DNA from 2 places in the Idiomarina sp. 28-8 genome. Region 1 is predicted to be linked to the other one. Evidence: riboswitches for the same ligand, from Rfam matches in the RefSeq annotation. Region 1 holds a riboswitch; the other holds the start of a gene.
What was found. Region 1 has a riboswitch for thiamine pyrophosphate ahead of thiC (phosphomethylpyrimidine synthase ThiC). Riboswitches for the same ligand answer to the same signal wherever they lie in the genome.
Positions count from the first base shown of each region.

Region 1 (11,177 bases):
CCAACAGAAAGAACGACATTTTGTAGCAACGGTCACAGACATTAGTGCAGAAGTTGAATCCAGTGAACGTATTCGTTATCTGGCTTACAACGATGCGTTAACCGGGTTAGCGAACCGCCGCTCTTTGTTGGATCATTTGCAAGATCAGCTCGCAACTTATAAAGAAGCAGGCCAAAACGGTGCGTTAATTCTCTGTGATATCGATAAATTTAAAATACTGAATAACACCCTGGGTTCGGATATGGGTGATTTACTGTTAAAACGCGTGGCAGAAAGGCTGCAAAGTTCGACGAAAGCCAACTCATTCCTGGCGCGTTTGAGCGCGAACGAATTCGCGGTCGTGCTAACCGGACTTGAGCGTGGTAATTCAGTCAATATAAAACAGCAATTGCTGACCCGAATTTATCAATTGCTGGATCAACTGCAACAGCCCTATCAGCTCAACAGCTACACGCACCTTTGCTCCTTTAGCGCAGGCGCCTCCCTGTTTGACGACAGCGAATCAAATGCTGAAACCTTAATGACCCAGTCAGGCCTGGCATTATCTCACTCAAAACGCAAAGGTGCGGGAGAAGTCTCACTGTTTCGTCAGGAGTTTGCTGATGCAGTAAGTAAGCGAGTCAAACTGGAAGAGCAACTGCGTAATGCAATAAAACAGAACGAATTCGAACTTTATCTGCAACCTCAGGTAAATATTGAGTCAAAGCCCACCGGAGCTGAGGCGCTCATCCGCTGGAAACAAAGTGATGGCCGCTTTGTTTCTCCTGCTGACTTCATTCCTTTAGCCGAGGAAACCGGCTTAATTGTTCCTTTAGGGTACTGGATTACTGAGCGTGCCTGCCAAATTCTCCAGCAATGGCAACAGAGCCCTGAAAAAGCAAAGATGCAACTGTCGATTAACGTCAGTGCCAAACAGTTTCAGCAGCCCGAGTTTGTTGAGCAGGTTCAACTTCTGGTAGAGAAGTACGAGATACGGCCTCATCGATTAAAGCTAGAGCTCACTGAGAGTTTGCTGATGGACGACATTTCCAGCGTAACCAATAAAATAAAGCAATTAAAGCGCCTTGGTATTGAGTTCGCGCTGGATGACTTCGGTACGGGTTACTCGTCGCTTTCTTATCTTATGCAAATTCCGTTCGACACCCTGAAAATTGACGTATCTTTCGTACGTAACATGCTGGATAGTATGGAAAAGGCTCAAATTGTTTACACTATTATTCAGCTAGGAGAAAGCCTTAAACTGAATATTGTTGCTGAGGGAGTAGAAACCGAAGAACAGTTTAATTATTTGGCGCGACTAAATTGCGATACCTTTCAAGGTTACCTGTTCAGCAAACCCGTACCTGAGTCTGAATTTCTGGCAGATAAGACAGCCCCATAGCTTAACGTAACTGGCTGTCTTTACTTCCACGCCGGTTAAAACCCGCTTTGTTTGAGTCCTGCTTGTCGAGTTCCGCCTGACATTCCACACACAGACGAACACCAGGAATCGCTTTGCGCCTGGCCTCCGGAATAGGCTCGCCACATTCTTCGCAAAACTCCAGACTTTCCCCGCCGGTAAGTTTGCTGCGTACACGTTTTACTTCATCTTCGGTACTGGCATCAATTTGTTCCTGTACGGCACCATCGTGCGACCAGCCACCCGCCATATACAACTCCTTAGAAAAATGGAGAACACAAACAGACGCTGAGTCTGATACATTAACTATAACGTAAAAATACATTGCTATTCAGGTTTTACCTATAAGAAACGCCTATGAAACTTATTTATACCCATGAAAACAAACTATTAGTGGAAAACGCCCGTAACCTATTACAAATGGAAGGCATTGAAACAGTTATGAAAAATGAGTTTTCCAGTGGCGCCGCTGGTGATTTAGCGCCATTGGATACCTGGCCTGAATTATGGCTTGTTGATGATACTCAACTCGCTGTCGCAAAAACACTGATTGAAAATATGGAAGAACAAGCGAACGGCCCGGACTGGCGTTGCAATAATTGTCAGGAAATTAACGGAGCCGCTTTTGAAGTATGCTGGAGTTGCGGTAGCCCAGCTTAACCAAATCATACGGAACAAAAGGAGACATAAAATGAACGGAAGTGAAACTTATACAATGGCTTATTGGGGCGTACTCATTGCTCTGGTCATTTTGCTGGTTCAATGGGTTATTGCCAGCGGTCAAAAAGCGAAACAACCCGGTGCCGTTCCGGGTAAAATCGACGACTCACTGAGTCATTCATTTTTTGTGTTTCGTGCTCACCGCACGCTAATGAACTCGTTAGAAAACTATCCGCTGATGCTGGGCACAGTATTTCTGGCCTTCTTCATAGGTGTCAGCGCTTTCTGGACAGGGATATTTATCTGGATTTTCGCTATTGCTCGCTTAATTCACATGGTTCTTTACTACGCCATAGCAACGGAGAAAAACCCCAGCCCCCGCAGCTATTTCTTTATGATTGGGCTAGCAGCTAACGTTGCTTTGCTTATTTTGTGCGGTGTCACTCTGGTTTAAAAGCCGTTAAATTTTTTCTGGGCTGATCACACATCAGCCCATTCTCTTAACAGGTTATGAAACACCTTGGTCAGGCGATCAAAGTTTTCAGACTTACCGTTTGCATCAAATTCAGCTTTCAACGATTGCTCTATATCAAAGAGTAGCTCCCGGTAATTCGGCTGTTTAACCAAGCTTTGCACCCAGCCTATCATTGCCAGCCGGGAACCTTTAGTCACCGGATTAACCCGATGCAGGTAATGGCTCGGATACATAAGAATATCCCCCTGCCCAAGCCGCCAGCTCCGCTCACCACTGGCATCCTCAATAACCAGCTCTCCGCCTTCAAAATCCGATAAGGGTGACAAACCCAGCGTAAAAGAAATATCGGTTCTTACCCCGTTCATTAAGGAGTCGTCCATGTGGGTACCGTAGTACTCTCCCTGCTGATATCGGTTTATAGTCACCCGCGCCACCTGCTTTGGCCGCATAACCGATTGCACCAGAGCGTTTTGCTGAAGCCTGTCCAGCAGCACTTGTGTAGCTGCCTCAGACTTTTTACCCGACAGTTGCTGGTTATTTTTCACATCTTTCGCTGCCCAGCCTGCGGTTTTCTTACCATCACTAAACTGCCCGGCATCAAGGCCTGCAACAATACTCTTTACTGTATCTGTATCTACGGCATTGCTAATTTGTAATATCATTATTCCACACTTCTAACTTGCGAATAGTTATCATTTCTGCAAATATACATGAGTTAACTCTCTCAAAAAAGCATACTAAGGTCTTTATATGTTTGAAAAGAAAAAAGTTTGGCTTGGCGTTGGCAGTGTTCTGGCCACCACCGTAGCAGCATCACAGGTAACAGCAGCGCCACTGACTCAACCGGGCGCGGCACCTTCCATGTTCATGGCTGCCCCTATGGCAGAAGGCGAAATGGCCGCTCCTGAAATTGATTTAAACACCAATGACACGGCTTTTCTGGCTCAGCTCGGTTTTATTCGCGGCCATTTATGGGTGGGAATGAAACTGTACGAGCAAGGCCACATTGAAATGGCTAAAACTCACATGAAACACCCGGGTGACGAGCTCTATAGTGGTCTCACTGAAGCATTTGAAGCACGCGGCTTACCCGGATTTGCCGAACCGTTAAATACCCTGGCGGAAAGTGTCATTAATGATAAAAATGAAGGCACGGTCATGAGCAACTACAAGGCTCTGCTGGACTCTATCAGCGCTAATGAACCTATAGCTGACATGTCAGCTAAAGACGTCATATTGAGTGTTTCATCAATGCTAATGGTAGCCGCCGACGAGTACGCTATAGGCATTCAAAATGGCGAAGTCGCTAACGTGCACGAATATCAAGACGCCATGGGCTTTAAAGAAATTGCGCTTGAACGCTTAAACCGTATTAATTATAAAGAAGCAGAAAAAGCTGAAGAAGCCATTAGCGAAACCCGCAAGGTCATCAGTAACCTTGAAAACCTCTGGCCTACTACTACCCCAGAAGGTGAATTTGAGGGAGATCCTAGTAAAATTTACGGTGCTGCCTCTCGTATTGAACTGGAAGCACGCAGCATTTAATACCTACCAACCTGCATTCGGCTTACTTCTTTTACACATAAAGGAGTAGGCCTGAGTTACCCCTTCATTTCACTCGCAAAAGCTCATTAAAGCAGTATTCTAAAGGCATCTTAAGTCAATTACGAAGGTGTCGTTATGAGCATTCAGTCTCTTTGCAAAATTTCAGTCATTGCCGTGTCATTAGCTGGCTTGTTTATGAGCCAGTCAGCCAACGCAGGCGAAGGCGAAAACGTTTACAAAAAATATTGTCAGGCATGTCATCAACCAAATGGCAAAGGCATGCAGGGCGTATTTCCTCCGCTGGCAGGAAATACAAATATCAAAGATAACCCCGACTACATAGCTAAGACAATTATCAATGGTAAGTCCGGCGCGCTAACCGTTAACGGAACAAATTACAACGGAGCTATGCCGCCCATGGGTTATCTGAAAGACGCCGATATAGCGACCTTAGCTAACTACATCAATACCGATCTTGCAGGCGGCAGTGAGACTATCACAGCCGAAGCCGTTGCCAGTTTGCGTTAAACCTATTTGTTATCAGTTAAAGGAAAAATCATTATGAAAACTCTAAGCTTATCAATTATCAGTGCCTCTCTTCTGGCTGCTATGGCGTCAGCGTCAGCTCCGGTTAATGCGGAAGAGCTCAGCCTTAAGCACGACAGCGAATATGTCATTGATGGTAAAATCTTTGGATTACCAGAAGCTAAAGTCTACCGCGAAGACTACAACGGCCCGGCGGTTGTTGGCGACTATCTGACTCAGGTTCCAAACATAGCGAAACTTGACTACGAAGGTAACAAAACTCATGACATACGCATGGATGTTTTCTCTCAGAAAATAGAAGTAGCACCGGGAGTAACCTATTCGGCCTGGACATTCGGTGGCTCAGTACCCGGACCGGTATTGCACGTACGTGAAGGTGACCGTGTTATCTTCAAAATGAAAAACCGCTCTGACGAAGAAGTGACTATTACTAAGCCAGTTAAAAATGGTGCTCCGTTCATTCAGCAACTGCAGGCCAACGGTTATCAGAATAACCAGCCAGTCGTTAATCCAATGCCCCACTCTATGGACTTTCATAGTGGCACAGTAGCAGCGGAAGACAAATGGCGTACCATTTCTCCGGGTGAAACTATTGAGTTCGAATGGATAGCCAACTACGCGGGTACTTATATGTATCACTGTGGTACTTCCAGCGTACTCATGCACACAGCTATGGGCCAATACGGCGCCGTTGTGGTATCTCCTAAAGATGGCTACCCAACTGACAAAGACGTTGATAAAGAATTCGTTCTGGTTCAGTCAGAGCACTATTTGGAAGAAGCCTCAGAAGGTAACTACATCTATAACCACGGTGCAGCTTTAGACCGCCAGCCAAGTCATGTGACCTTTAACGGACATGTTGCAGCACTTAGCGACAACCCTTTACGAGCGAACGAAGGTGACCGTGTGCGCTTACATGTTTTAAACGCAGGTCCTTCAGGCACTTCCAGCTTCCACGTAATTGGTGCGATTTTCGACCGCGTCTGGTACGAAGGTGATCCGCGTAACGAATGGTATGGCATGCAAACCGTGCTGCTGGGTGCCAGTAACAGCGCAACCATTGAATTTATTGTTCCGGAAGAAGGCATCTATAAGTTGGTCGATCACGAATTTGCTGATGCAGAGCGTGGCGCAGCTGGTGCATTAATTGCCGGTCCGCGTAAAGAGAAATAAGGGGAAACTTATGGTTAAGTGGCTTGGAGTTGCAGGTGTTTTATTGTCACCCTTAGTGCTCGCTGATCCAGTTCTGATCAATGGTGGTACTTTCGAACCTCCGGTCTTACTGGACAAAGAGCGCCTCAGTATAGAAATGGAAAGTTTCATGCTGGACGCAACCCCTGTCACTAACCAAGAGTTTCTGGAATTTGTCATTGAACAACCTCAGTGGCAGCGAGACAACATCGCTGCCCTATTCCATGATGGAAATTACCTGAAGCATTGGGATGATAATACTGAATTTGCTAAAGGCAAAGACAACGAACCAGTCACTTATGTGTCTTGGTTTGCCGCACGCGAATACTGCTCCGCACAAGGTGGCCGTTTGCCTGGTCTTAACGAGTGGGAGTATGCGTCGGTCAAATATCGGCAACAGCAGAACATCAGCGACGATGATTATGCCCGTAACCTGTTTGCCTGGTACAGCCAGCCACACAGTGCGAAACAACAAACCGTCGACCCAAATGCTGAGCAATTGATGCACATGCACGACCGTGTCAACGAATGGGTAGACGACTATCAATTATTATTAACCAACGGCGATGACGTCGATTTGCTCTCCGGCTCATGTGGCGACGGAGCGCGCTTTATGTCGAGTTTTAGTAACGCCAATTACGCCACATTTTTCCGTTATCAGTCACGCAGTGATTACGCCCCGCAAAGTGCGACCAGCACTATGGGTTTTCGTTGCGCATACGACCTGGAGAACGACCATGAATAAATTGCTAAAATTGACCGCCCTGGCCTCTTTGATCTTTGCTGTCCAGTCTTTTGCGCAGGATCACTCGCATCACAATATGCACAAGAATCAGACAGCTAACGACCACAGCAATCATACGGCAATGAACGCAGCAGAGGTCTCTCACTCCGAGTCGGTATACCAGGTGGATGCTACCTGGAAAACACATAAGAATAGCGAACTAAAACTTTCAGAACTTGAAGGTCATCCCGTTATCCTTTCCATGATTTATGGCAGTTGCACTACCGCCTGCCCGGTATTGGTCCATGATATAAAACGCTTATACAGCAAGCTGGACGAAGACATTAAACAGCAAGTTAAGCTCGTTATGGTGAGTTTTGACACCGATCGCGATACACCCGAGGCACTCGCTGACTATGTTAAGCAGTATCAGCTTAACAACGACAACTGGCTGTTTCTGAACGGTTCCGAGCAGGATATCAGAACCTTAGCTACAGTACTTGGCGTGAGGTATCGACAGCGCCCGGACGGTGATTTTGATCACAGCAATTTGATTACTATTCTCGATAAACAAGGGCTTATTGTTGAACGCATAGAAGGCTTAAGCCAGCCAATGGAGAAACCAGCTAAAGTTGTCGCTAAACTGGTTAACGATTAACAGCGGTTGCATTCGCTCTAAGATTTTGTTCCACTAAAAAGGAATCTTGTCGGAGTGCCGGTAGCTTTCTTAATGAAGCTACCGGCTGAGACCGCAATTGCGGGATCCGTTGAACCTGATCAGGCTAATACCTGCGAAGGGAACAAGAGAACATCAGCATGACACAACCGTCGTTTCTGCGCTGGTGTTCCTTTCAACACTCCTGACAAGCATCTCTAACATCGACAAAATGAGAGAATGCTATGTCAACTGCACCATCGAATAACCGTTTAAACCGCCAACAGGCTGAATCCTTTTTATCATCGCTATCCGGGCATTATTACCCTAATTCCAGCCGTGAATTTCTGTCTGGCAACAACGATATCCAGGTACCCTTTCGCCGCATTCATTTAAGCGAAACTTTGCACCAGCCCACGCCGGGCGTAAAGTTGCCACCGAACGAACCAGTGGATGTCTATGATACCTCCAGCGTCTACGGTGACCCGAAAGCTAAAATTGACGTGAAAGCAGGTTTGAAAAAGGTTCGTGAAAACTGGATTCAGGATCGCCATAGCGAGAACCAGCAATATAATCACGGCATTACGCAGTTAGCTTACGCAAGACGCGGCGTGATCACCCCTGAGATGGAGTTTATTGCACTGCGTGAGAATATGGGTCGGGAGCACCTGGATAACCCCATAACGCCAGAATTTGTACGCGATGAAGTCGCCAGTGGGCGCGCAATTATCCCCGTTAATACCCACCATCCCGAATCTGAACCGATGATTATTGGCCGCAACTTTTTAGTAAAAGTGAACGCCAACATTGGTAATTCTTCGGTCAGTTCGTCCATTGAAGAAGAAGTTGAAAAGCTGGTATGGGCGACTCGCTGGGGCGCTGATACCGTAATGGACTTATCTACCGGCCGTAATATTCACCAAACCCGGGAATGGATCTTACGCAACAGTCCAGTGCCTATTGGTACTGTGCCTATTTATCAGGCTTTAGAACGGGTCAATGGCGTTGCTGAGGATCTGAGCTGGCCAGTATTTAAAGACGTACTGCTGGAACAGGCTGAGCAAGGTGTGGACTACTTCACGATTCACGCGGGCGTGCTGCACGACTTCATTAAACTGACTGCAAAACGAGTTACCGGCATTGTCTCCCGTGGCGGTTCAATAATGGCGAAATGGTGCATGGCGCACCAGCAAGAAAGCTTTCTTTACCAACACTTCCGCGATATCTGCAAAATTTGTGCGAAATATGATGTGTCGCTGTCTTTAGGTGACGGCCTGCGCCCCGGCTCCATTGCCGACGCCAACGATGAAGCTCAGTTCGCAGAACTTCGGGTACTAGGCGAGCTGACTCAAATTGCCTGGGAGTACGATGTACAGGTGATGATAGAAGGCCCCGGCCATGTGCCCATGCATAAAATTCAGGAAAACATGGATGAGCAGTTAAAACACTGTCACGGCGCGCCGTTTTACACCTTAGGGCCGCTAACCACAGATATCGCCCCTGGTTACGACCACATTACCTCAGGTATTGGTGCCGCCATGATTGGCGCCTTTGGCTGCGCCATGCTTTGCTATGTTACCCCGAAGGAACACTTAGGCCTGCCCAACAAAGAAGACGTAAAACAGGGGATGATCGCCTACAAAATAGCTGCTCATGCGGCCGATTTAGCCAAAGGACACCCAGGCGCTCAGGCGCGGGATGACGCTATGTCAAAAGCCCGTTTCGAATTCCGCTGGGAGGATCAGTTTAACCTGGCATTGGATCCTGTAACTGCCCGCAGCTATCACGACGAAACTCTGCCGCAGGATTCGAACAAAACCGCGCAGTTTTGCTCCATGTGCGGTCCTAAGTTCTGCTCCATGAAAATTTCGCACGAGGTACGTCAGTACAACCCGGACACTCGCATTGATGTAAAAGTGAAAGATGCGGCGACCGAAGGAGCAGACTAATGCCGGTACCTGTCGTATGGACCGTCGCGGGTTCTGACAGCGGCGGTGGCGCGGGCATTCAGGCGGACTTACACACCTTCCGCAGTCTGAATGTACATGGCTGCAGTGTCATAACCACAGTAACAGCGCAGAATTCGGTTGAAACCACCGGGTTATTCCCGTTAGCTGCTGACGCCATTCGTCAGCAGTTGGAATGCCTGCAACAGGACATGCCTCCTGCTGCGATAAAAATGGGGTTGCTTAGTAATGTGCAACAGCTTCAGTGTGTGGCTGACTTTTTAAAGCAGTGGCCTGATACCCTTCCCCGACCTTTCGTGGTCTGGGATCCGGTGGTTGTCAGCACTCAGAAAGATAGGCTGTCAGAGCTGACCCCGGAACACTGTGCAGAGTTACTCTCGCTGGTTGATATTATGACACCGAATTTGGATGAGCTGAGTTGGTTGAGCGGCGTAGAGGTTACTAATGAGAACTCAATGTGTCACGCCGCCGAAAAACTCATTCATGCCGGGCTAACTCAGCTCCTTATCACTGGTACTGAGTTTGGACACGTCGATGAAATCTCTGACTATTACCTTAGCGCCGATGGACATACCCAGTACATTCAGCAGAAGTTGAGAACAAAACACAGCCACGGAACAGGCTGCACCTTGTCTTCAGCCATTGCCGCGGCGTTAGCACATGACTATCCACTTGAGAATGCCATTACGGTCGCTAATGCCTACGTGCATCAGGGTCTCATTCAGGCGAAAGGTATAGGCCGAGGACCAGGCCCTGTTGCTCATACACACTGGCCACAGCAAATTGACCATTTTCCAAAGATTAATACGCCGGAGTTGCCCTGTGTTGACCTCCAGTTTCCCAGGCTGGGCCAGGAACCCGGATTGTATCCGGTAGTGGATTCTTACGAGTGGATAGAAAAGCTCTTAAAACTGGGCATTAAGACACTGCAACTGCGTATTAAAGATCCTGATGCTCCTCAGTTGGAAACCGCTATTAAACAAAGCATTCAGCTGGCGGAACAATACTCAGCGCAGCTGTTTATTAATGATCACTGGCAACTGGCAATTAAGCACAACGCTTATGGCGTGCATTTAGGTCAGGAAGACTTAACCGAGGCTAACCTTCACGCTATTCAGCAAGCAGGGTTGCGGCTGGGTATTTCCACTCACAGCTACACCGAGTTATTGATCGCCCATGTGTATAAGCCCTCTTACATCGCGTTAGGTCATATTTTCCCAACGCAGACCAAGGCTATGCCCTCTAAACCGCAGGGGCTGCAGCGACTACGTCTCTATGTGGCGTTACTAGCGCCAACGACTATACCGACAGTCGCTATTGGCGGTATTTCTTTAGAGCGCGTAGCTCCCGTAACAGCTACCGGCGTTAACGGCATAGCGCTTGTCAGTGCGATAACTGCTGCGAACGACGTCGAGCAAGCTGTTCGTCAGCTACTAAAGGAAATGAAAGCTGACGTTGAGGTTAAATCAGCAATGGAGGTTGCTCATGCTGAGTAACGAACAGCTTCTGCGCTACAGCAGTAACATACTGATGAAAGAAATAGGCGAAGTTGGACAACAGCGTTTGCTCAAAAGTCATGTGCTGATTATTGGCTTGGGTGGTCTCGGCTGTCCTGCCAGCCAATACCTGGCGTCATCGGGCGTTGGGCAAATCACACTGATCGATCACGACACCATAAGTCTCAGCAACTTACAGCGGCAAACACTCTATTCCAGCGATGATATTGGCTTGTCCAAGGCGCGGCAAGCTGGTCATTCTTTGTCGCAGTTAAACCCAGACATCCGTATAACCGCTCTTGAAGAGCAAGCCTTTGAAGGTAATCTGGACGCGCTCGTCGAGCAAGCCGATTTAGTCCTGGACTGTACCGACAATCGCGAAACCCGATACCTGATCAACCAAAGCTGCTACCGGCTGAACACACCTCTCATTTCTGCTGCGGCGCGAGGCTTTAACGGGCAACTTATCGCGTTAAATCCGGCGCAATCCCACGGCTGTTATCAGTGTCTTTATCCCGA
Region 1 covers NZ_DF266790.1:456,628-467,804, reverse strand. The annotation lists gene RJ32_RS07055 (EAL domain-containing protein) at 1-1,381, shown strand, start outside; gene RJ32_RS07050 (DksA/TraR family C4-type zinc finger protein) at 1,383-1,649, opposite strand; gene RJ32_RS07045 (DUF2007 domain-containing protein) at 1,757-2,059, shown strand; gene RJ32_RS07040 (MAPEG family protein) at 2,091-2,513, shown strand; gene RJ32_RS07035 (Fe2+-dependent dioxygenase) at 2,540-3,196, opposite strand; gene RJ32_RS07030 (hypothetical protein) at 3,285-4,079, shown strand; gene RJ32_RS07025 (cytochrome c) at 4,215-4,607, shown strand; gene RJ32_RS07020 (multicopper oxidase domain-containing protein) at 4,641-5,798, shown strand; gene RJ32_RS07015 (formylglycine-generating enzyme family protein) at 5,809-6,561, shown strand; gene RJ32_RS07010 (SCO family protein) at 6,554-7,198, shown strand; TPP riboswitch at 7,239-7,357, shown strand; gene thiC (phosphomethylpyrimidine synthase ThiC) at 7,441-9,144, shown strand; gene thiE (thiamine phosphate synthase) at 9,144-10,658, shown strand; gene RJ32_RS06995 (HesA/MoeB/ThiF family protein) at 10,648-11,177, shown strand, end outside.

Region 2 (11,177 bases), on a different contig from region 1:
AGGTGAGAATCAGCGTGAGCAGGTCAGTTCAATGCCCGGCGTTGACCGTGTGAGCATTGACCTGTTGTTGCAAGAGTGCGCTCGGTTGGTTGAGTTAGGTATTCCTATGGTCGCTTTATTCCCGGTGACTCCTGCTTCGGCTAAGTCGGAGATGGCTGAGGCGGCTTATGACGATAACGGTCTGGCTCAGCGTGCAGTCAAAGCCATAAAAGCTGACTTTCCGGAGCTAGGAGTAATGACCGATGTTGCTTTGGATCCTTTTACCATCCATGGTCAGGACGGCATTCTTGATAACAGCGGGTATGTAGTCAATGACATTACCACTGAGGTTCTGGTAAAGCAGGCGGTGTCTCACGCGCGTGCCGGAGTAGATGTTGTGGCTCCGTCGGACATGATGGACGGGCGTATTGGCGCTATTCGTTCAGCACTGGAAGCCGAAGGCTTTATCAACACTCAAATTATGGCGTATTCGGCTAAATATGCCAGCGCGTTTTACGGCCCATTCCGCGACGCGGTCGGCTCTGCCGGCAATCTGAAGGGAGCTGACAAAAAGACCTATCAGATGGACCCGGCTAATTCAGACGAAGCTCTGCAGGAAATTGCACTGGATATTCAGGAGGGCGCTGACATGGTGATGGTGAAGCCGGGCATGCCTTATTTAGACATTGTGCGCCGTGCAAAAGATACCTTTGGCGTGCCGACTTTTGCGTACCAGGTCAGTGGTGAATACGCCATGCTCCAGGCGGCCATTAAAAATGGCTGGCTGGGTCAGGACGTTATTGAAGAAAGTTTGCTGGGTTTCAAGCGGGCAGGTGCTGACGGCATTCTTACCTACTTTGCAAAATCGGTAGCTGAACGTCTGGCAACGAAGAAAGGCTAAGCTGTTATTTCATTGGCAAGTTGCGCGAGTAGCCCCTCGCGTAACGCGCCTGTAGTCACCTCAAAATCGTCCACACTAAGTGCTTTCAGTGCCGCCAAAAGTATAGTGATTCCGCCCATTAGAACAGTGCGGCGGTCATCACGTAATCCGGCAAAATTCAGACACTCAACTTGCCCCTGCCGGATACAACGCTGAATCAGTTCACTTAACCAGATTTGAGTAAGCCCCGGTTGTTTCTCTGCCGCCGCTATTTCAGTAAGTGCACGAAAAGTACCTGAGGCGCCAAGAACTCGTAGCCATCCATGCTGCTGATAATCAGCGATGTAGGGCCTAATAAGTTTGGTAGCGGCCTGAATGGCCAGCTCTACATTATCCGGGTTAATTTCTCCACCTTTAAAGAAACGGTTTTGAAACACCACACAGCCCATATCCAGACTATGAAGCACATTGGCCTGAGTTCCATTACCGGCTACAACCTCAGTACTGGCACCACCAATATCAATAACCAGAACTTTATCCCGGCATTGTGACGCACTACAAACCCCGGCATAAATAAATTCAGCTTCACTCTCTCCGGTAATAACTTCAATGGGGAAGCCTAATGTCGACTCAAAGCGTGCAAGAAGTTCTTTCTGATTACTGGCTTTGCGCAGCGCCGCAGTTGCTACCGCTTTTACTGCAAAAGGCTGGAAGCGCTTAAGCTCTTCGGCAAACAGAGTAAGGCAATCTATGCCACGGGAAATGGCAGCGTCGTCTATGCTGTCATTGTCGTTCAAGCCGTCGGCTAAACGAACTTTCTGCTTATGCTGGGAAAGAATCCGGGGTTTAGGAAAGAACCCCGTCATTGAAACTTCTGCCATCAACAGGTGAAAACTGTTGGATCCCATGTCGATGGCAGCAAGTTTGCGCTTTTTGGCTGGCATATTATGACGCGTTGCGCGGAGGTCCCGAGCGACGGCCGCGAGGTTTGCCCTTGCCTCCGCCTGAGTTATGACGACGACGGCGCTGAATTGGACGCGGACGTCGTAAATCAGAAAGCAAAGCATCGCCATCGTATTTGGTGACCGGAATGGTGTGACCAATATAGTCTTCAATAGCCGGTAAGTTGTATACGTACTCTTCGCACGCCAGGCTTATTGCAGCGCCACTGGCGCCTGCGCGACCTGTGCGGCCTATACGGTGAACATAGTCTTCGCAGTCATCCGGTAAGTCGAAATTATATACATGGGTTACTTCAGGAATGTGCAGACCACGTGCTGCGACATCGGTAGCAACTAAAAAGTCGAGCTTTCCTTCGGCAAAGTCTTCCAAAATGCGTAAACGCTTTTTCTGCGGAACATCACCGGTTAACAGACCCGCACGGTGCTCGTTCGCGACCAGCCAGCCATGCACTTTCTCGCAACCGTGCTTGGTGTTGGCGAAAACAATGGCTTTATCCGGCCAGTCTTCTTCTATTAATGTCAGTAGCAACGGAAACTTTTCGGGTTTAGAAGGATAAAACAGTTCTTCAGTTACCCGTGTGGCCGTTTTTTGTAACGGTTCTACTTCGAGCTTGGTCGGTGCATTCATGTGTTCGTACGCCAGTTCCTGCACACGATAAGACAAGGTTGCAGAGAACAGCAGATTCAGACGTTTGGATGGATCCGGCATTTTCTGTAACAGGTAACGAATGTCATCAATAAAGCCCAGATCGAACATGCGGTCGGCTTCGTCCAGCACCACAACTTCAATATCTTTAAGGCTAAATAGATCCTGCTTATAAAAGTCTATAAGACGACCCGTGGTGCCGACCAGTATGTCTGGTTGTGCAGCCAGTTGTTCTTTTTGACCTTCGTAGCCTTCGCCGCCGTAAATTACGCCCATTTTCAAACCGCAATGCTCAATGAGGGCATCCGCGTCGTGAGCTATCTGAATAGCGAGCTCCCGAGTCGGTGCCATAATCAGCGCGCGTGGGCCCGATTCGGTTTTTTCGGACGATTCGTTCTGCATTAAGCGGTTGAAAGTAGCCAGCAGAAATGCCAAGGTTTTGCCTGTACCTGTCTGAGCCTGACCAGCAACATCGCGGTTAGACAGAGCAACGGGCAGACTTAACGCCTGAATTGGAGTACAATACTCAAATCCGGCACTGGATATTGCTTGCTGGATTTTGGGGTGAAGCGCCAAATCAGCAAAGCGAGTTTCTGTAAGATGTTTTTTAGTCATAAGTTATAAGCATATCAGTTTGCGCTTGTATTCAAAAACAGAAATAATACTATTCTAATATTTCCACGCGAAGAAAGTAGCGGAGAGTACCATGAGTGACGTAATAGTTCAGCTAAGTGATGACAGTTTTGATGCTGATGTCATAAATTCCGATAAACCCGTATTAGTCGACTTTTGGGCTGAGTGGTGTGGACCATGTAAAATGGTAGCGCCTATTCTTGATGACATTGCCAGCGAGTACGCTGATAAATTAGTTATTGGTAAGCTGAACGTCGACCATAATGAACAAACTCCACCTAAGTACAATATTCGTGGCATTCCAACGTTATTGTTGTTTAAAGGCGGCGAAGTTGTCGGAACGAAAGTGGGCGCATTATCACGTGCTCAATTGACTGAGTTTTTAGACCAGCATATTTAATGATTGTCAAAAAACGGCGTGTTATGCGCCGTTTTTGTTGAGAAAACTGGACGAATCGCTTTTTTGGTGATAACTTCTGCTCATTAACTGTTCATACGGGTTCACCAACTCCACCGGTTAACCTGTTTTTAAATGAAACGTCTGTTTCTGGTTTCGCACTTCGCGAATTCCGAATGTTCCAATTGTTTTACTTTCTAGAGTCAAATTAAAAAAAGGCTTTGTGTTCAATCGATAACTCGAAAACCCTCCTATGAATCTAACAGAACTTAAAGATAAACCCGTAAACGAGCTGGTTCAGCTCGCGGACTCAATGGGCCTTGAGAATATGGCCCGCCTACGTAAGCAAGACATCATTTTTGCTATCTTAAAAGCTCACGCTAAAAGCGGTGAAGACATTCACGGCGGTGGTGTGCTGGAAATTTTGCAGGATGGCTTTGGCTTCTTGCGTTCAGCCGACTCGTCTTACCTGGCTGGCCCGGACGACATTTACGTCTCGCCAAGCCAAATTCGTCGCTTTAACCTGCGTACGGGTGACACAATTGGCGGGAAAATTCGCCCACCGAAAGACAGCGAACGTTATTTTGCCCTGCTGAAAATTCGCGAAGTTAACTTCGACAAGCCTGAAAACTCCCGCAATAAAATCTTATTTGAAAACTTAACGCCGCTACACGCGGAAGAGCGTTTTCACTTAGAACGCGGCAATGGCAGTAAAGAAGATATCACTGCGCGGGTACTGGACTTATCAGCGCCAATAGGTAAAGGCCAGCGTGGTCTTATTGTTGCGCCACCAAAAGCGGGTAAAACCTTACTATTGCAGAATATTGCAACTTCTATTGCGGCGAATCACCCTGATGCTGAACTGATTGTTCTGTTGATTGATGAGCGTCCGGAAGAAGTCACCGAAATGCACCGTCTTGTACATGGCGAAGTGGTTGCTTCAACCTTTGATGAACCTGCCAGCCGTCACGTTCAGGTGGCCGAAATGGTTATTGAAAAAGCCAAGCGCCTGGTTGAGCACAAAAAAGACGTAGTGATTTTGCTGGACTCAATTACTCGCCTTGCCCGTGCTTATAACACCGTTATTCCAAGCTCCGGTAAAGTGTTAACCGGTGGTGTGGATGCTAACGCATTGCACAAACCTAAGCGTTTCTTTGGAGCTGCGCGTAATGTAGAAGAAGGCGGTAGTTTAACCATTATTGCAACCGCGCTTATTGATACCGGCTCGAAAATGGATGAAGTCATCTACGAAGAGTTTAAAGGTACCGGTAACATGGAGCTGCATCTGAACCGTAAGTTGGCTGAACGCCGTGTGTTCCCTGCCATCGACTTCAACCGTTCAGGTACGCGTCGCGAAGAGTTGCTGACTACGCCGGACGAGCTGCAAAAAATGTGGATCCTGCGCAAAATCATGCATCCAATGGGCGAAGTTGAGGCCATGGAATTCCTGATTGACCGTCTGCAGATGACCAAAACCAATGACGAATTCTTCGAATCGATGAAACGTCAACGCAACAGTTAAGTGGCGTATGAAATATCAAGATCTGCGTGACTTTATCGCGCTCCTCGAGGAGCGCGGTGAACTTAAGCGCATCCAACAAGAGATCGATCCCTACCTCGAAATTACCGAAATATCAGACCGTACGTTAAAAGCACAAGGCCCGGCCTTATTGTTTGAAAACGTGAAAGGCCATGATATGCCTGTATTGGCTAATTTGTTTGGCACACCCGACCGCGTGGCTTTAGGCATGGGTCAGGAGTCAGTAACCGCTTTACGGGATGTGGGCAAATTGCTGGCCTTTTTAAAAGAGCCTGAGCCTCCTAAAGGCTTTCGCGACGCGTTGAATTTACTGCCTAAGTACAAAAAAGTGCTGAGTATGTCGCCAAAAAGCATTAAAAAGGCACCGTGCCAGCAAGTGGTTATGAGCGGCGACGACGTTGACTTAACCAAGCTGCCTATTCAGCACTGCTGGCCGGGCGACGTTGCGCCTTTGGTGACCTGGGGTCTTACGGTAACTCGAGGTCCGCATAAAGAACGTCAGAACTTAGGCATTTATCGCCAGCAACTTTTGGGTCCGAATAAGCTTATTATGCGCTGGTTGTCGCATCGCGGCGGCGCGTTGGATTTCCAGGAATGGTGCCAGCAGCATCCGGGCGAAAAGTTCCCGGTGTCAGTTGCTTTGGGCGCAGACCCTGCGACTATTTTGGGTGCGGTAACCCCTGTGCCTGATAGCTTGTCGGAATACGCCTTTGCCGGTTTGTTGCGCGACAGCAAAACCGAAGTAACGCAGTGTCTCAGTAACGACTTACAAGTACCTGCGCACGCTGAAATCATTCTGGAAGGTTACATAGAGCCGGGTGAAATGGCGGCAGAAGGGCCTTATGGCGACCATACCGGCTACTATAACGAAGTGGATGAGTTTCCGGTGTTTACCGTGACTCATGTGACCCACCGCAAAGATCCTATTTACCACAGCACCTATACCGGACGTCCACCGGACGAACCTGCGGTGCTGGGCGTTGCTTTAAATGAAGTTTTTATTCCGTTGCTGCAAAAACAATTCCCAGAAATTGTCGATTTTTATTTGCCACCGGAAGGCTGTTCGTACCGTTTGGCCGTAGTCACTATGAAGAAGCAGTACCCGGGTCACGCGAAGCGTGTGATGATGGGTGTCTGGTCTTTCTTGCGTCAGTTTATGTACACCAAGTTCGTGATTGTGTGTGACGACGACGTAAATGCGCGTGACTGGAAAGATGTTATCTGGGCTATGACAACCCGGATGGATCCGGCACGTGATACGACCCTGGTCGAAAATACGCCAATAGATTACCTTGATTTTGCTTCACCGGTTTCCGGACTGGGCTCAAAGATGGGAATGGACGCCACCAATAAATGGCCGGGTGAAACCGACCGTGAGTGGGGCGAACCAATCGTCATGAGCGATGAGGTAAAACAGCGTGTTGACGAGCTGTGGGACGAACTGAATATTATGGAGTCGTGAATGAGTCAACAAATGACCTGTAAAGCTAAAATTTCGCGCCAGTTGGCGGATGCCGTGTGGGAAGTGCGTTTACAATTGCCGCAGCCGTTAGAGTTTAAAGCAGGCCAGTACCTTATGGTGGTGATGGGCGAACGCGATAAGCGGCCTTTCAGTATTGCGTCGTGCCCGTCCAATAAAAGTGAGTGGTTACTTCATGTTGGCGCTACGCCGGACAACAGCTATGCCATGGAAGTGTTGGATAAAGTGCGTGACGATGGGGAACTAGAAATTGATGCGCCGGACGGTATTGCGTTTTACCGTCAGGAAAACACTAAGCCGGCAGTGTTAATTGCTGGTGGCACCGGTTTCTCGTATACCTATTCTATTTTGCAGCAACATTTACGTGTGTCGCCAGAGCGGCCTCTGACACTTTACTGGGGTGCAAAAAGCTTAAGCGACCTGTATTTGCATGACGAACTGGAACGCTTAGCAAGCCAGTACGAGCACTTTGATTATCACCCGGTGGTCGAAGACGCGGATAACAACTGGGCTTATTCTATTGGTTTAGTGCACCACGCGGTTATGGCCCGTGAGCAAAGTCTGCCTGAGTGTGAAATTTACATGGCTGGCCGTTTTGAAATGATACGCGTTATTCGCGACGACTTTGTCGCTAAAGACGTACCGTTAGAAAACCTTTACGGCGACGCTCTGTCCTTTATTTAATTGCACTGAAAGTAAATTTGTTTAACTAACAAGCTGCGTTATACTGACGCCGCTTTACCAAGGGGTGCCGGCAACGGCTGAGATGCATTAGCGAACCCTTAAAACCTGATCCGGTTAATACTGGCGTAGGGATGGTAGAAAACCCGTCTAATACAGCCTTACCGGATCGTTTCTGACTTTGTTTTGAGGAAATGATCCATGAAAATAATCAATTCATACTTAGCAGCCAGCATTGCCGCTGCGTTATCCAGTGTTCCCGCTTTTGCCTTTGCAGCAGAGGACACACAAGATACAAAAGACATTGAAATTATTGAAGTGAGTGGTGACTTTCACCGCCGCACCTTAAATGAAACCACCAGCAGCGTTTCTATTATTGATAAAGATGCGATGCAACAGCGTCACTCACAGCATTTACAAGACACTCTGAACAGTTTGGCCAACGTGAATTTCTCGGGTGGTACTTCCACGGCTCGGTTTATTCAAATTCGTGGTATTGGCGAGCGCTCTCAGTTTGTTGATCCTGTAACGCCCTCGGTCGGTTTGATAATTGATGGTATTGATTACAGCGGATTAGGCAGTGCCGCATCGCTTTTCGATATTGATCACGTGGAAGTGTTTCGCGGTCCGCAAAGCGGACGTTTTGGCGTGAACGCTATGGCCGGTTTATTGTTGCTGGACAGCACCGCACCGAGCAGCGACTTTAACGGCCAGTTTCAGCTATCAGCAGGCAACTATTCCGAAGCCATGGGCGGCCTTGCTATGGGCGGAAACCTAGGGCTGTTAGGTAACGCCCGCTTCTCGGTCAGCCAGTTTCAGCAAGACGGTTACATTGAAAACACTTACCTTGAGCGTGATGACACGGAGCAGCGCGACGAACTCACTGCGCGCTTCAAGTTGGATACCGAGCTCAGTAAAGACTGGCTGCTGCAAACGGTTCTGCATTATAACGATGTCGACAATGGCTACGATGCGTTTAGTCTCGACAACACCCGCGAAACTTTGTCCGATGAACCGGGTTTTGACCGCTTAGAAAGTCAGGCATTGCGCTTGCAGCTCAGTTACCTGGGTTTTGACAACAGCCGTCTGGAAATGTCTGTTAACTACCTGGATGCAGACACCGGCTACGCTTACGACGAAGACTGGACCTATGAAGGTATCGCTCCGGGCTGGGAATACTCAGCTTTTGACGCGTACTTCCGCGACCGTGACGACAAAACCGCCGAAGTTCGCTGGGTATCCGACGAGCCCGAAAGCCTGTTTGGTATTGATAGCGAATGGGTTTTAGGTTTGTACTATTACGACAAATCGGTTCAGCTGACACGTGACTATTTTAACTGGGACTTAGGCCAGCCAAGCATTTTCAACAGCGACTATGATAGCAATCACGTTGCTATTTATGGTGAGCTAACTCAGCATTGGAGTGACCGGGTTAGTACTATAACTGGCTTGCGGGTAGAACGTTACGACAATGACTACCTCGACAGTCGCGGTATTACCGCTGAACCTGAAGACACCATGGTGGGTGGTAATTTCAGTGTCCGCTATCAGGCGTCTGACGACAGTTACCTGTACGCGACTCTGGCGCGCGGATACAAAGCCGGTGGCGTTAATGGTGAAGCTTTAGGAAAAGCTGAAGATCAGGGTCTGGAAGAATTAGAAAACTACTTGTTAGACAGCTCAACCTTTGCTCCGGAAACGCTCTGGAGTACCGAGTTTGGCGTAAAAGGCAGCAGTGCCGATGGGCGTTTAACCTCAAGAGTCAGCGCATTTTACCATTGGCGTGACGATGTGCAGCTCAAGGGCTGGGTAAACCGAGACCAGTCATTTGTGGGTTACATTGAGAACGCCGCTGAAGGCACAGGTTACGGTCTGGAAGCGGAAATTCGCAATCAGTTTACGGATTGGTTGGCGGTTTTCGCTTCGGCCAGCTGGTTAAAAACCGAAATTGAAGGTTTTGTTACCGAAGACGGCACCGATATGACCGGGCGGGAGCAAGCGCAAGCGCCTAATTATCAGTTGAATATTGGCTTTGAAGGTTGGTTAGGCGAGAACTTCCAGTGGGTGATTCAGGCCGACGCGAAAGACGAGTTCTACTTCTCTGACTCGCATAACCAAAAAGCGGACAGCATGGCAGTGTTGCACCTTGCGCTAAACTATCATTATCAGGATTGGCACTTTAGCTTATGGGGGCGTAATTTAACGGATGAAGACTACGAAACTCGCGGTTTTTACTTTGGTAATGACCCTCGTAAGGAGTATGTGCCGGAAACTTACGTCCAATACGGTGAACCGCGTCGCTTTGGTATCACTGTCAGAAAATCGTTTTAAGGGAGCTTAATATGCAAGTTTCAGTAGAAATGTCGCTGTATCCACTGGCTGAAAATTACCTGGATACCATTAAAGATTTTATTGAGCGCTTAAATCAGCATTCAGAACTAACGGTTCTGACCAACACCATGAGTACGCAAGTATTTGGTGAAATGCAGGACGTTATGCGCATTATGGGTGAAGAAATGGAGCTGCTTTTCCAGAATGTGCCTTCGAATGTTCTGGTTTGTAAATTTATTAACAAAGACTTAAGGCCGGATAATGCCTGAGTCTTTGCTCGAATCCTGGCTTGAGCAGTTGATGGTCAGTTCCCCCTGGGAGCTGACGGCTTTAGTCATGGCTTTGGGGTATTTAGTTCTGGCGGCACATCAGCGCCAGTGGTGCTGGGCTGCGGCGGCGGTCAGCTGTACTATATACGCTGTCTTGTTCTGGCAAGGTAAGTTGTATATGGAGTCTTTGCTGCAAACAATCTACATTGCGTTGGCAGGCTATGGTTGGTGGCAATGGCAGCGTCAGCAAAGCGCAGCAAAGGAGAGTCCTGATGGCGCGAAATACCCGTTTCGTTGGCACCTGCTGCAATGGGCGTGGTTGGTTCCTCTGGCTGCAGGCATTGCTTATTTACTCTCGGTTTATACCGACGCAGACGCAGTATGGCTCGATACTTACACCACAATATTCAGTTTGCTGGCCACCTGGCTGGTTACCAAAAAAGCGTATGAAACCTGGTGGTACTGGCTGGTTATCGACAGTGTTTACGTTTATTTGTACGCCAGCAAAGGCTTTGTCGCCACCGCCTTGTTGTTCGTGGTTTATCTGATACTGGTGATTTATGCCATGTGGCGCTGGCGCCATGACATTTCGCTGAAATCTGCGAGTGAAGCCGGGTGATTGGCCGGCCCTGCGAAATACAACTGCTTGCTTCCGGGCAGTCTAATCAGACGTTGCGACTGCGAACAGATACAGAAGATTATGTGTTAAAACGCTGGCGCTATGAACAGGTATTCGCGGTTGACCGTGAGCTGGAAGTATCTATACAAAAAGAGCTGGCGCAACAGGCTCTTGCCCCCGAAGTTTTAGCTTACGATGCTAAGCAAGGCTGGTTTTTACAGCCTTACTACCAGGCTCCGTCTTTACAGCAAGTTACGCTGTCGCCTTTGATTAAAGCCACTGTACTGGCTGAAACGCTGTCGAAAATCCACAATACACGAGTTGATATTCCGGCCTGGTCTATGTCTGAGCGGGTCGAGCATTATTTGCAGCAGTTGCGTTCGGTCAATTCGGCGGTTGCTGCTCAAATGAGCCAGAAATTGGTACCCATGCAACCCTTGTTAGAGGACTGGCTCAGTTATCCGGTGTTATGCCACAACGATTTATCTATGAATCATATTTTAATGGCCGATCCTATCCGGATTATTGACTGGGAGTACGCGGGTATTGGCCACCCCTTGTTTGATATTGCCAGTGCAATTGTCGTGAATGAACTCAGTGACCAAGCCTCGGTTCGCTTAATAACAGAGTACGAAAAAATAGCCCATTATCAAATTGATCGGCAGCGTTTAGCGCAATGGTTTGAGTTTGTGGAATGGTTGAATAAAGTATGGCAGCATCTATTTCGACACCTTTCTTAAAGTGAACACTTTGCCATGAC
Region 2 covers NZ_DF266793.1:86,756-97,932, reverse strand. The annotation lists gene hemB (porphobilinogen synthase) at 1-880, shown strand, start outside; gene RJ32_RS12535 (Ppx/GppA family phosphatase) at 877-1,803, opposite strand; gene rhlB (ATP-dependent RNA helicase RhlB) at 1,805-3,082, opposite strand; gene trxA (thioredoxin TrxA) at 3,174-3,500, shown strand; gene rho (transcription termination factor Rho) at 3,751-5,019, shown strand; gene ubiD (4-hydroxy-3-polyprenylbenzoate decarboxylase) at 5,027-6,499, shown strand; gene fre (NAD(P)H-flavin reductase) at 6,500-7,201, shown strand; TPP riboswitch at 7,252-7,350, shown strand; gene RJ32_RS12505 (TonB-dependent receptor) at 7,400-9,529, shown strand; gene RJ32_RS12500 (YkoF family thiamine/hydroxymethylpyrimidine-binding protein) at 9,541-9,798, shown strand; gene pnuC (nicotinamide riboside transporter PnuC) at 9,791-10,417, shown strand; gene RJ32_RS12490 (phosphotransferase) at 10,414-11,157, shown strand; gene RJ32_RS12485 (MFS transporter) at 11,173-11,177, shown strand, end outside.
Region 2: it holds a riboswitch for thiamine pyrophosphate, as region 1 does, so the genes downstream of both, RJ32_RS12505 (TonB-dependent receptor) here and thiC (phosphomethylpyrimidine synthase ThiC) in region 1, are expected to answer to the same signal.